Regions from separate parts of the Caballeronia sp. Lep1P3 genome, predicted to be linked through region 1. Evidence: predicted binding sites of a transcription regulator. Region 1 holds the regulator's gene; the other holds the start of a gene.
What was found. Region 1 encodes FliA, which starts transcription of late flagellar genes. Its sites were predicted from a motif close to CTAAAGTTTNNNNNNNNNNNGCCGNTA; they were not measured.

Region 1 (6,403 bases):
GATGGCGAGCGAAGACGCGCTGATGGAACGCGGCGGCGTCTTCGCGCTGATGGGCCCGACGGGCGTCGGCAAGACGACGACCACGGCGAAGCTCGCCGCGCGCTGCGTGATGCGCTTCGGCGCAAGCAAGGTCGCGCTGCTCACGACCGACAGCTACCGGATCGGCGCGCATGAGCAACTGCGCATTTTCGGAAAGATTCTCGGCGTCTCGGTCCACGCGGTGAAAGACGCCGCCGACCTGCAGCTCGCGCTTTCGGAGCTGCGCAACAAGCACATCGTGCTGATCGACACCATCGGCATGAGCCAGCGCGATCGCATGGTGTCCGACCAGATTTCGATGCTCTGCGGCGCGGGTCAGCCGGTTCAGCGCCTGCTGCTGCTCAACGCGACGAGCCACGGCGACACGCTCAACGAAGTCGTGCAGGCCTACAAGAGCGCCGCCGACCAGCCGCCGCTCGCGGGCTGCATCCTCACGAAGCTCGACGAAGCGACCAATCTCGGCGGCGTGCTCGACACGGTGATCCGCTACAAGCTGCCGGTGCATTACGTATCGACCGGACAGAAGGTGCCGGAGAACCTGTACGTCGCGACGAAGCGTTTTCTCATCAAGAGCGCGTTCTGCATTCCGCGCGACGGTTCGCCGTTCGTGCCGCAGGACGACGAAGTGCCGGCTCTGCTTTCCGCATTGTCCGCGCGTGCCACCACCGAACTGCATGAGGTCCGCTTTGGATAAGTTCGTGCTCGATCAGGCTGAAGGCCTGCGACGGCTGCTGACGCGCGCCGGTTCGCGCGTGGTCGCGGTCGCGGGCGGACCGGCGGGCATTGGCTGCACGTCGGCGGTGGTGAATCTCGGCGCGGCGCTCGCCGTGCATGGCAAGGACGTGCTCGTGATCGACGAGCGGCAGAACGTGGCATCGGCTGCGCGCATGGCGGGCTTGTCCGGCGCGGGCGCTTTCGCGGCGGTGATGTCGGGCCGCCAGAGCGTGCAGGAAGCGGTGACGCGCACGCCGTTCGGCTTCTCGATGATCGCCGCGCCGCGCGACGAGCGCATCAGCCACGACGCCGCGCAGTGCCGCGCGTTACTCGACGGCCCCGCGGACATCGTGCTGATCGATACGCAGCTCGACCGGCATGGCGCGCTCTCGTCGCTCGCGGCGCAGGCGCATGACTTTCTCATCGTGACGCGCGCGGCCGCGTCGGCGATCACCGAGGCGTATGCGTGCATCAAGCGTCTGCACTACGCGCATGGGATCGGCCAGTTCCGCGTGCTCGTCAATCACGTACAGAACCCGGCCGATGCGGCGGTCGCGTTCGACAACCTCTCGAGTGTCGCGAGCCGGTATCTGGCCGTGTCGCTCGTGCAGGCAGGATATGTGTCCGAGGATGCGCGCGTCACTCGGGCAAGGGAGCTGTCGCGCTCGGCGGTGGAAGCGTTCCCGGCTACGGCCGCGGCGCGCGACTACCGGCAGATCGCGGCCGAACTCCTGCATTGGCCGATGCGTCCCGCGCCGCATGCGCGCGAGACGCGCCTGGCCAGCGACGCGCGGTTTTCGGCAGGCGAGTCTGAGCAGGGCGGGCGGGAGGCGTTGCGCATGGCGCATGCGCTTTCCGGTCATGCATTGAGCAGCACGGCGTCGATGTGACAAAGACTAAGGTGACCCAGATGTACAACGCCCAAGGCAAACTCTCGCAATCCGACGTGCTTACGCGCTATGCGCCGCTCGTTCGCAGATTGGGACTTCAGCTCGTCGCCAAGATGCCGGCGAGCGTCGATCTCGACGATCTCATCCAGGCGGGCATGATCGGTCTGATGGACGCGGCGAGCCGCTACAAGGAAGATCAGGGCGCGCAGTTCGAGACGTACGCGAGCCAGCGCATTCGCGGCGCGATGCTCGACGAACTTCGCGCGAACGACTGGCTGCCGCGCAGCATGCGCAAGACATCGCGCGAGGTGGAAAGCGCGGTGCACAAGGTCGAGCAGAATCTCGGGCGCTCGGCAAGCGAAACCGAGATCGCCGAGCACATGAAGTTGCCGCTCGACGAGTATCAGTCGATGCTGCAGGACCTGCATGGCAGCCAGCTCATCTACTACGAAGACTTCGATCGCTCCGCCGACGACGAGCCGTTCCTCGACCGCTATTGCGTCGATCGTTCGGACCCGCTGTCCGCGCTGCTCGACGACAGCCTGCGCGGTGCGCTGATCGAAGCCATCGACAAGCTGCCGGAACGCGAGAAGCTCCTGATGAGCCTCTACTACGAACGCGGCCTGAACCTGCGCGAAATCGGCGCGGTGATGGAAGTGAGCGAATCGCGCGTGTGCCAGTTGCACAGCCAGGCGGTCGCGCGGCTGCGCACGAAGCTGCGCGAGCAGGCGTGGACGGGCGTGGAGGCGTAAGCGCGCGAGCGCGCGCCTAGTTCGCCTCGAAGTCGCGCGCTTCGGCGAACACCGTCTTGCCAATGCCGAGACGCTTCGCGCGATACATCGCGCGGTCGGCGGCGCGCAGCACGGCGCTCATGTCGGCGCGGCCCGCTTGCGCCGCGCTCGACAGCATGCACGCGCCGATGCTCGCCGACACCGACACCTGCCGTTCCTGCACCGACGTGATCGATGCGAGCGCCGCGTGAATGCCTTCGGTGATCGAAAGAACCGCGTCGCGGTCGCGCACGCGATGCGCGAGCACGACGAACTCGTCGCCGCCGAGCCGCGCGACGGCGTCGCTCGCGTGCGTGCGCCGCGCGAGCAGTTGCGCGAATTGCTGCAACAGCATGTCGCCGACGGCGTGGCCGTAGGTATCGTTGACTTCCTTGAAGCCGTCGAGATCGATGAGCAAGAGCGCGGTGTCCGCCACCGATGCAGCCATCGCCCGGTCGACGATCCGCTTGAGCGCATAGCGGTTCGCGAGTCCGGTGAGCGGATCGGTGGATGCCTGACGCGCTAGATCGCGGTTGGCGCTGCCGAGCCTGTCGACGAGCACGCCCAGGTACACCGACGCGGCGATGGCGCTGAGCGCCAGCCCGAGCGCCGCGGGCCGGTTCGCGCGCCACCACGGCTGCCAGAGCGCGAGCGCCACGATGACGGCGATTGCCGTCGCGCACGACACCGCGAGCGTGCGCTTCCCGTAGCGGCAACCCGATCCGATCAGAAACCAGAAAACGACCCACAGCAGCGGCAAGGCGCTTGCGCCGCCAGCGGCGAGGGCTGCGCCGAGGAGCGCCTGATCCGCGATCGTCGTGACGACGAGGCGCGTCTGCGAAGGCGAACTCGCGCGATTCACGACGAGCAGCGTCAGCGCGCCATAGCACGCGTAGAGCGCGACGATGCGCGCGACCATCGACGCATCGCGCGATGGGAAAAGCCACGCGTAGCAACAGTACGCGATGAGCACGCACGCGCCGAGAACCACGCGAAGGGTGGCCTGCTCACGTTCCGGATGTCGATGCTGCGCCCACGCGAAAGCATAGGCCCGGCGTTCTGGCGGGTGCGCGTGCTCCATGATGATCCCCTGGTCTTCGTCGCGTGGCGTCGCGTGGGTTGAGTGCGCGCGCTGTGTTTTGTGCTTGTTTTGCCCCGTTGCGATGCTGGGGTATTTTGCAGGTTTTTGGGGTGGGGTGTGGTGGGGGCGTGCGGTAATGCGTCGGGGCCGGCGGGAGGACGAAACGTCGCGAGATGCGTAAGGATGGATGATATTGGCGCGCCCGGCTGGGATCGAACCAGCAACCCCTGCCTTCGGAGGGCAGTACTCTATCCATTGAGCTACGGGCGCTTCGGCGGGAGCCTTGCGTGTAGGGTGCCAGAAGGCGGCCGCAAGACCCATGCGAATCCGAGAGAATACCCGGTTTCCATGAATCCGTCCATCGCGCGGGGCGGAAGCGGCCTTTCGCACGCCGACGCAATCGCCGCGCGATGCGGGTAAACGCCCGTTTGCACGCGCACGAGCGCCAGCGCCTTCCGTTAAACGTTCCGTCTATAATCGACCGTGCCTTCCAGCAGGCGACGCACAACGCAAAGCTGTCACTGAACCGACTCACCTAAAAAAACGGGAGACGAGACAAGCATGAGCGAAGCACCCCACGGAGCCCCGATCAAGACCCCCGGCCAACTCATCGCGGCGGTGATCGCGGGATTCGGCATTCCCGTCGCCATCATCGTTCTGCTCGCGGTTTACGTCGACAACACGACGCGCACCGGCGCAGGCACCAATCTCGACGCATCCATCGAACAGAGAATCGCACCGGCCGCGCAAGTCGATATCCGCGATGCCAACGCGCCGCGCGTCTACAAGACCGGCGAGGAAGTGTTCAAGGCCGTCTGCTCCGCATGTCACGCAACCGGCACCGCCGGCGCGCCCAAGTTCGGCGATTCAGGCGCATGGGCGCCGCGCATCAGCGAAGGTTACGACACGCTCCTGCACAACGCGCTCAACGGCAAGGGCGCGATGCCGCCGCGCGGCGGCACCAGCCCCGACGACTACAGCGACTTCGAAATCGCGCGCGCCGTCGTCTATATGGCGAACAACGGCGGCGCCAAGTTCGACGAGCCCGCGCAACCCGCGCCGGGCGCGGCGGCTACATCGGCCGGATCGGCAGCATCGGCGCCAGCGGCCGCTTCGGGCGCGAACGAGAACGCGCAGGCCGCAGCCGCCGTCGCCGCGCTGGCCTCCGTGCCGCAGACGGCATCGGCTCCGGCGGCGGGCGCGCAAAGCGCCGATGCGTCGCAGGCCGGCAAGGCGCTCTACGAGCAGGTCTGTCAGGCGTGCCACGCGGCGGGCGTGCTCAATGCGCCGAAGTTCGGCGACAAGGCCGCCTGGGCGCCGCGCCTCAAGGACCCGATGGACACCGTCTACAACTACGCGCTGCACGGCAAGGGCGCGATGCCGCCGAAGGGCGGATCGAACGCGCCGGACGCGGATGTGAAGGCGGCCGTCGACTACATGGTGAATGCGTCGAAGTAAGCGAACGCGGCGAAGGCTTCAGTTCTTCTGCAGCATCGCCTTCAGCATCGCCATGCGGTCCTTCGGCGAAAGCGGCTTCTCTTCTTCGGTGGGCGGCGGGGCATCGTCGAGCAGCATCTCGGGGATGAACCGCGACGGCTCGCACACCACCGTCTCCCGCGCGCGCTTGCGCTTCTTGCACCAGTTCAGATGCAGGCTGCGCTGCGCGCGCGTGATCGCGACGTACATCAGGCGGCGCTCTTCCTCGATGCGCGAATCGTCGATCGGCGCGTCGCCGTCCGAGCCGCCGCGATGCGGCATGATGCCTTCCTCGACGCCCACGAGAAACACATGCGGATATTCCAGGCCCTTCGACGCGTGCACCGTCGAAAGCCGCACCGCGTCCGGGTCTTCGTCCTTGCCTTCGAGCATCGACATCAGCGCGACGGTCTGAATCAGCCCGAGCAGATTCTTGCCTTCGCCGGCCAAACCGTCGGCGGTGTCGAAACCCGTCTGCTCGGCTTCCGGCGCCGCTTCGGGCTTCGTGCCCTTGCGCTTGAGCCATTCGAGAAACTCCAGCACGTTCTGCCATTTCGACTGCGCCTGCCGCTCGTCGAAGGCATCGTAGAGATAGGCCTCGTAGTGGATGGCTTCCATCATGTCGTCGAGGACTTCGGTCGCCGGATCGCGCGCGGCGCGGTCCGATAGCCGGCGAATCCACTCGCAGAACGTGCGCAGCGGCTCTACCTGACGCGCCGACAGCCGCGCCTCGATGCCGCCCATGAACACCGCTTCGAACAGCGACACCTTCGCCGCGCCCGCGAACGCGCCGAGCGCTTCGAGCGTCGTGTTGCCGACGCCGCGCCGGGGCGTCGTGATCGCGCGGATGAAGGCGGGATCGTCGTCGGGATTCGCGATCAGGCGCAAATACGCGATCAGGTCCTTGATCTCGGCGCGGTCGAAGAACGACTGCCCGCCCGAGAGCACATATGGAATGCGTTCGCGCCGCAGCACCTGCTCGAAGATGCGCGCCTGAAAATTGCCGCGATACAGGATGGCGTAGTCGCGAAACGCCGCGCGCCGCTCGAACTTGTGCGCCGAGAGGCGAAAGACGACGGATTCGGCTTCGTGCTCTTCGTCGTTGCAGCCGGTGACCGTGATCGTGTCGCCCATGCCGTGCTCGGACCACAGCTTCTTCTCGAAGAGCTTCGGATTGTTCGCGATGACGTTGTTCGCCGCCGTCAGAATTCGCACCGTCGAGCGATAGTTCTGCTCCAGCTTCACGACGTGCAGCTTCGGGAAGTCCTTGCCGAGCTGCGCGAGGTTTTCGAGCGTCGCGCCGCGCCAGCCGTAGATGGCCTGATCGTCGTCGCCGACCGCCGTGAACGCCGCGCGCGGGCCGGCGAGCAGCTTGAGCAATTCGTACTGGCAGGCGTTCGTGTCCTGATATTCGTCGATCAGCAGATAACGCA
Region 2 (6,403 bases), 830 kb from region 1:
GCGAAGAAAGCGCGCGGCCGCGTTTCCGATGATGGCATGACCAATCCGTAACGCCGCCGTGATAGCTGATAGGACTACGCCTACAGCGATTTCGGACGCACACGGCTAACGCGCGGCGCGCGGGCAGCCGATACTGGAACCGTCAACAACAACATGCGCAAGGAGGACGACATGCCTTACCTGCTCGGATGGCTGCTCGGTGTGCCGGTCGTGGTGCTGGTGATCCTTTATCTGATCTTCCATTGATGCGCCAGCCGCACACGGCAATAGCAGCAGAAGCAACGGAAGCCACGAAGGGCGTCGCTACAATACGGCGCCCTTTTCTTTTTTCCGAAGGATTCCGATGAAACGCGCCACCCTCCTCTCCTCGCTTGCATCGCTTGCATCGCTCGCTCTTTCACTCGGCGCGTCTCTCGCGCATGCAGAGGAAATCGCGAGCGTCAACACCAACTTCCGTCTGACGGGATCGGACCGCGTGAGCGTCGAAGCCTACGACGATCCGCTCGTCAGCGGCGTGACGTGCTATGTGTCGCGGGCGCGCACGGGCGGCGTGAAGGGCACGCTCGGCATCGCCGAAGATCCGACCGAGGCGTCCATCGCATGCCGTCAGGTCGCGCCCATCAAGATCGCGCAACCGCTCAAGCAGAAGACCGATGTCTTCACGGACCGCATGTCGTTCATCTTCAAGACGCTGCATGTCGTGCGCATCGTCGATGCAAAGCGCAACACGCTCGTGTATCTGACCTACAGCGACCGCATCGCGAGCGGCAGCGGGAAGAACAGCGTGACGGCCGTGCCGGTGCCCGAAGGCACGGCGATTCCGGTGAAGTGATGCGCGCGGCGTCGCGCGCAACGATGTCGTAGACTAATCGATCCGCCCGGAAGAACGCCCCAGCGCGCGACCGACCGATGAACGCCCCACGCTTTCGCAATGCCGCGCGCTACTGGCGCTCGCCCCTCGTGCCGGACGCGGACATGGTCACCGCCGAGTATTACGACCACGCGTTCACCCCGCACTGGCACGACGCGTACACGGTGCCGGTCATCGAAGCGGGCGCGGAGTGCTACGACTATCGCGGTGCGCGTTACGTGGCCGAGGCGGGCACGGTGCCCGTCATCAATCCCGGCGAAGTGCATACGGGCGCGCGGGCCGTCGATGCGGGCTGGCGTTATCGCGTGTTCTATCTGCCGACGGCTTTCGTCGAGGAACTCGCGCGCGAGATCGCGCCGCGCGCCGCCTCGCCGTGGTTCGCGCCGGGCATCATCCACGACGACGATCTCGCGCGCCGGCTCGTCGCCGCGCATCGTGCGCTCGAAGGCGTCGAACATGGCGCCGATCCGCTCGCCGCCGAAACCGCCCTCGTCGATGCACTCACCACGCTGCTCGCGCGTCACGCGCTCGATCGCCCTTCACCCGCGCCGCCCGCCGCCGACGCCGCCCGCGTCGCCACGATGAAATCGCGCCTCGCCGACGATCTGCTCGCACCGGTCACGCTCGCCGAACTCGCGCGCGCGGTCGGCCTGTCGGCGTTTCACGCGGCGCGGCTTTTCACGCGCGAGACGGGTCTTGCGCCGCACGCGTGGCGCAACCAGTTGCGCATCGCGCGCGCGTTGCCGGCGTTGCGCGGGGGCGCGTCCATCGCGGATATCGCGGCGGCCTGCGGTTTCACCGATCAGAGCCATTTCACGCGGCATTTCAAGCGCGCATTCGGCGTCGCGCCGGGGCGCTGGCGGGCCTGAATCGAACCGGGCCGGACCGAGCCACGAAAGCCGCCGCAAGAACGTACAAGCCGCGCGTGCGGCAATCGACTATCCTCCGCGCAACAGGAGGACACCTTGAACGCATCGCCCCGCAACGCTTTTCGAGAACTCGCCGCGGGCGCGCGCGACACCATCCCGATGATGGTCGGCGCCGCGCCCTTCGGCGTCATCTTCGGCACGCTCGTCACCGCGAGCCCGCTCGCGCTCTGGCACGGACAGCTCATGTCGCTCGTCGTCTTCGCCGGGTCGGCGCAATTCATCGCGGCGGGCATGATCGCGGGGAACGCGAGCTTCGTCGTGATCTGGGCGACGACGTTCGTCGTCAATCTCCGGCACGTTCTCTATTCGGCGACGCTCGCGCCCTATGTCGCGCATCTGCCCGCGCGCTGGCGCTGGGCGCTCGCCGGCCTTCTGACCGACGAAGTGTTCGCGGTCGCGTACACGCATTATCAGAAACGCGCGCCCGGCGAGACCGGCCCGCACTATTTCCTCGGCTCCGGCCTCGCGATGTATCTGAACTGGCAGGCGTGGACGCTCGTCGGCCTCTTCTTCGGCGCGGCGTTTCCGGGGCTGAAGTCGCTCGGACTCGATTTCGCGATGGTCGCGACGTTCATCGCGATCATCGTGCCGCAACTCGTCGCGCTGCGCTTTCTCGCGGCGGCGCTCGCCTCGGGCGTGCTGTCGTTCGCGTGGCAGGGCTGGCCGTACAAGCTCGGGCTGCTCGCGGCGGTGCTCGCGGGCGTCGGCGTCGGCATTGCGCTGAGTGTCGTCGAGGGAAGAAAGCCGCGCATCAAGCGCGCGAAGGAGCGCGCGCAATGAACTACGTCGTCCTGATTCTCGGCATGGCGCTCGTGACGTATCTCGTGCGCGCCGCCGTGTTCGTGCTCGGCGAACGGCTCACGTTCGCGCCTGTCGTTCGCAGCGCGCTCGGCTTCGTGCCGGTGACGGTGCTCACCGCGATCATCGTGCCGATGACCGTCTCGCCGCACGGCAGCGGCGCCGAACTGACGTGGCGCAATCCGCAGTTGATCGCGGCGGCGGTCGCCATCGTCGTGTGTGCGCTCACACGCCGCGCGTTGCTGACGATCGCCGTGTCGCTCGCAGTCTTCTTCATCTGGCAGCTCGTCGTGCTGCGCTAACCGTTTGCTCAGTGCGGCTTTCAAAAAGCCCTCAAGTTTCCGGTTCGCGCGCCGATATCTGAAACGAACGGCCTCCGCCCACGCGCGAGGCCGCAGGCATTTCCCGCCGTCGGACGAACGACGGGCGGAACCGGAAACCGACATGCGTCAAATCACCCTTTCGTTGCGCGACGAGACGATCGCTTCGCTGCATCGCGACTTCGAGGCGTTCCTGCGCCTGTCGCTCAAGCTCGACCCGCAGTTCGTCACGCCGTCGTTCGAGGACTTCCTGCGCGCGAAGCTGCTCGACAACGATACGCCGCTCACGGAACAGGCCGTGCAGCGCATGCTCACGCACGGCCAGTACGCGTGGGCCAAGCGCGCGCTCGACAAGGAATTCCCGGATGTCGTCGAAATTCTGATCCGTCAGGCGGCGGAACACGGCTTCGCGTTCGCGATCCGCTCGGACTGGAACGCCGAGGACCTCCTGAAGGCGTCGCGCGAATGGGCGGCGGCCATCGTCGCGGAAGCAAAGGGCGATGTCGCTCAGGTGGACGTGCTCGCCTCGCAGATCAAATCGGCGGCGGCCGATATCCGCGACGTCGAGGAGAAGATGCAGACGCCCGCGTGGCGGCTCGCAGATTCGCTGCGCCAGCGCGTGTTCGAAGCGAAGCTCGCGGTGGAAACGAATGTCGGCTCGAACGCGCGCGAGAAGCTCGGCGAATTGCGCTGCCTGCTGCGGCTCGGCATCTTCTACGGATCGATTCAAAAGCAGGAAGCGCAGCAGTTGCTCGAATACCTGCGTTCGCTGCGGCCCGAGCTTTTCGTCGAAGAGCCGTATGACGGCTTCACGCGCTTTGCCGCGTGGCTGCGCAGCGTGTTCGGGCATTCTCCGCGGATGCCTCGCGCCTCACGCGCGCAGCGCTAGCTTCAGTCCCACATGCCTTTGAGCCGCGCGGCGATGTCGATTTTGGCTTTCGCCGCCGCAGCCAGGCCCGACGATGTCGGCGCGGTCACGACCGGCGCGGGCGGCCACGCGGCGGCCTCGAAATTCGGCATCAGATGCGGCGGGATGAAACGCGTGCGCTGCGCCCAGACGTGGCGGTCGCCGAGATTCGTCTGGTTGTGCACATAGAAGCGCTGCGGCGTGACGATGTGCAGGTCTTCTTTCGCGCGCGTCATCGCAACATAGAGCAGACGGCGCTCTTCGTCGATTTCCTCGTCGCTGCCCGTGCCGAGATCGGACGGAATGCAGCCGTCGACGCCATTCAGCACGAACACGTTGCGCCACTCCTGGCCCTTCGCGGAATGGATGGTCGAGAGAATCAGATAGTCCTCGTCGATGAGCGGCACGCCGGATTCGTCGCTCGTCGCGTCGGGCGGATCGAGCGTGAGTTCGGTGAGAAAGCGCTCGCGCGTCGGATACGTCGACGCGATGCTTTCCATCTGCAGCACGTCGCCGATGCGGATCGCCGCGTCCTCGTGATTGCGTTCGAGGTGCGGCTCGTACCAGCGGCGGACCATCTCGAACTCGGCGGGCCACGGCGACTCGCGCCCGCAGAGCTTGCCCATCAGCGCGACGAAGCGCGGCCAGTCCTCGCTCGCGCGCGCGGGCGCACCGAACGCAGCGATAGCATTCGATGCGCGCCCGGCTGTAGCGACGCTATCCAGCAGACGCCCGGCGATGGCCGGCCCGACGCCCGGCAGCAGTTGCGCGACGCGAAAACCCGCGACGCGGTCTCGCGGATTCTCGGCCCAGCGCAGCACGGCGAGGACGTCCTTGACATGCACGGAATCGAGGAACTTCAGCCCGCCGAACTTCACGAACGGGATGTTTCGCCGCGTGAGCTCGATTTCGAGCGTCGCGCTGTGATGCGCCGCCCGGAACAGCACGGCCTGCGACTTGAGCTTCATGCCCGCCTCGCGCGCCTCCAGCACTTTCTCGACGACATAACGCGCCTGATCAGCCTCGTCCGCCACGGACACGACGCGCGGCTTTTGCGCCGATGCCTTGTCGGTCCATAGATCCTTCGTGTAGCGCTCGCTGGCAAGACCGATCACCGCGTTCGACGCTTCGAGAATCGGCTGCGTCGAACGGTAGTTGCGATCCAGTGTGACGGTCGCGGCGGGCGGGTCGAAGTGCTGCGGGAAGTCGAGGATGTTGCGCACCGTCGCGCCGCGAAACGAATAGATGGACTGCGCATCGTCGCCGACGACGGTCACGCCGCGCCCGTCCGGTTTCATCGCGAGAAGAATGCTGGCTTGCAGGCGGTTCGTGTCCTGATATTCGTCGACGAGAACGTGATCGAAGCGGCTCGCGAGATCCGCCGCGATCTGCGGCTCGGCCGCGAGATGCGACCAGTAGAGCAGCAGGTCGTCGTAATCGAGAACGCTTTGCGTCTGCTTCGCGCTCACGTAGGCGGCGAAGAGGCGCTTCAGGTCCGCTTCCCACTCGCGGCACCACGGATACGACTGGTCGAGCACCGTCGCGAGCGACGCGCCCGTATTCACGACGCGCGAATAGATGGCGAAGCACGTCGATTTCGCCGGAAAGCGCTTTTCCTTCGACGACAGCCCGAGTTCGTGCCGCACGAGGTTCATGAGATCGGCGGAGTCTTCGCGGTCGTTGATGGTGAACGACGGCGCGAGTCCGATGAGATCGGCGTAATCGCGCAACAGGCGCGCGCCGACGCCGTGGAACGTGCCCGACCACGTCAATCCCTGTGCGATGGCGCTTTTGCTGCCGAGTGCGTGAGTCGCGATGCGCGTCACGCGCCGGGTCATTTCGAGCGCCGCGCGGCGTGAAAACGTCAGGAGCAGAATGCGATGCGGATCGGCGCCCTTGACGAGCAGATGCGCGACGCGATGCGCGAGCGTGTTCGTCTTGCCCGAACCCGCGCCCGCGATGACGAGCAGCGGCCCGCCGCAGCGCCCCGGCTCGTCCACGCCGAATTCGACGGCCCGGCGCTGCGCGTCGTTGAGCTTCGCGAGGTAAGCGGCGACGTGCGGCGAGGACGCGTCGTCGGCGGTGGCGGTGTCGTCTGGAAGGGTAAGCACGGAAACGCGAGCGTCAAAAAGAGTGACGCACACTGTATATCCATACAACCCGCGCACGCAAGTCTTTGCCGAAGCGCGCGATTTCCGGGCCGCAACGTGAACGCAGCGCCGGTCTAGTCGGCCTTCTTCGCGTCCTTCACCTTCGCGTCGGCGGCGGCTTCGTTCGCTTCCGATTGCGATTTCGTTTTCTTCTTGTCGGCCTTCGCCTGCGCGAGCGCCGCATCGTGGTCGGCTTCGGCCTGCTTCTTCGCGGCCTTCTTGTCGGCGTGAGTCGTCGGGGCATCGCTCGTCGTTTGTGCGAACGATACGGCGCTCGCGCTCGCGAACATTCCCGCGACGAGCGCGGCCAGCATGGCTTGGGTGCGTCGGTTCATGGCGTCCTCCGTCTTTTTATCGATGCTTTTACGATGCTATTGCCCGCGAAGCCCGATGCGGCTTCGCGGCGCGCCCGGTCAGTGCTGCTGGCC

Region 2: a site for FliA is predicted at 2,931-2,957, ahead of LDZ27_RS04590 (DUF4088 family protein). Genes of this name have one in related genera too.

The regions. Positions count from the first base shown of each region.
Region 1 covers NZ_CP084265.1:156,719-163,121, forward strand. The annotation lists gene flhF (flagellar biosynthesis protein FlhF) at 1-733, shown strand, start outside; gene LDZ27_RS00670 (MinD/ParA family protein) at 726-1,643, shown strand; gene LDZ27_RS00675 (RNA polymerase sigma factor FliA) at 1,664-2,395, shown strand; gene LDZ27_RS00680 (GGDEF domain-containing protein) at 2,412-3,494, opposite strand; tRNA gene LDZ27_RS00685 (tRNA-Arg) at 3,689-3,764, opposite strand; gene LDZ27_RS00690 (cytochrome c5 family protein) at 4,056-4,952, shown strand; gene LDZ27_RS00695 (UvrD-helicase domain-containing protein) at 4,971-6,403, opposite strand, start outside.
Region 2 covers NZ_CP084265.1:983,015-989,417, reverse strand. The annotation lists gene LDZ27_RS04610 (CreA family protein) at 344-832, shown strand; gene LDZ27_RS04605 (AraC family transcriptional regulator) at 910-1,740, shown strand; gene LDZ27_RS04600 (AzlC family ABC transporter permease) at 1,900-2,580, shown strand; gene LDZ27_RS04595 (AzlD domain-containing protein) at 2,577-2,900, shown strand; gene LDZ27_RS04590 (DUF4088 family protein) at 3,043-3,807, shown strand; gene LDZ27_RS04585 (ATP-dependent helicase) at 3,810-5,936, opposite strand; gene LDZ27_RS04580 (hypothetical protein) at 6,050-6,310, opposite strand; gene LDZ27_RS04575 (hypothetical protein) at 6,389-6,403, opposite strand, start outside.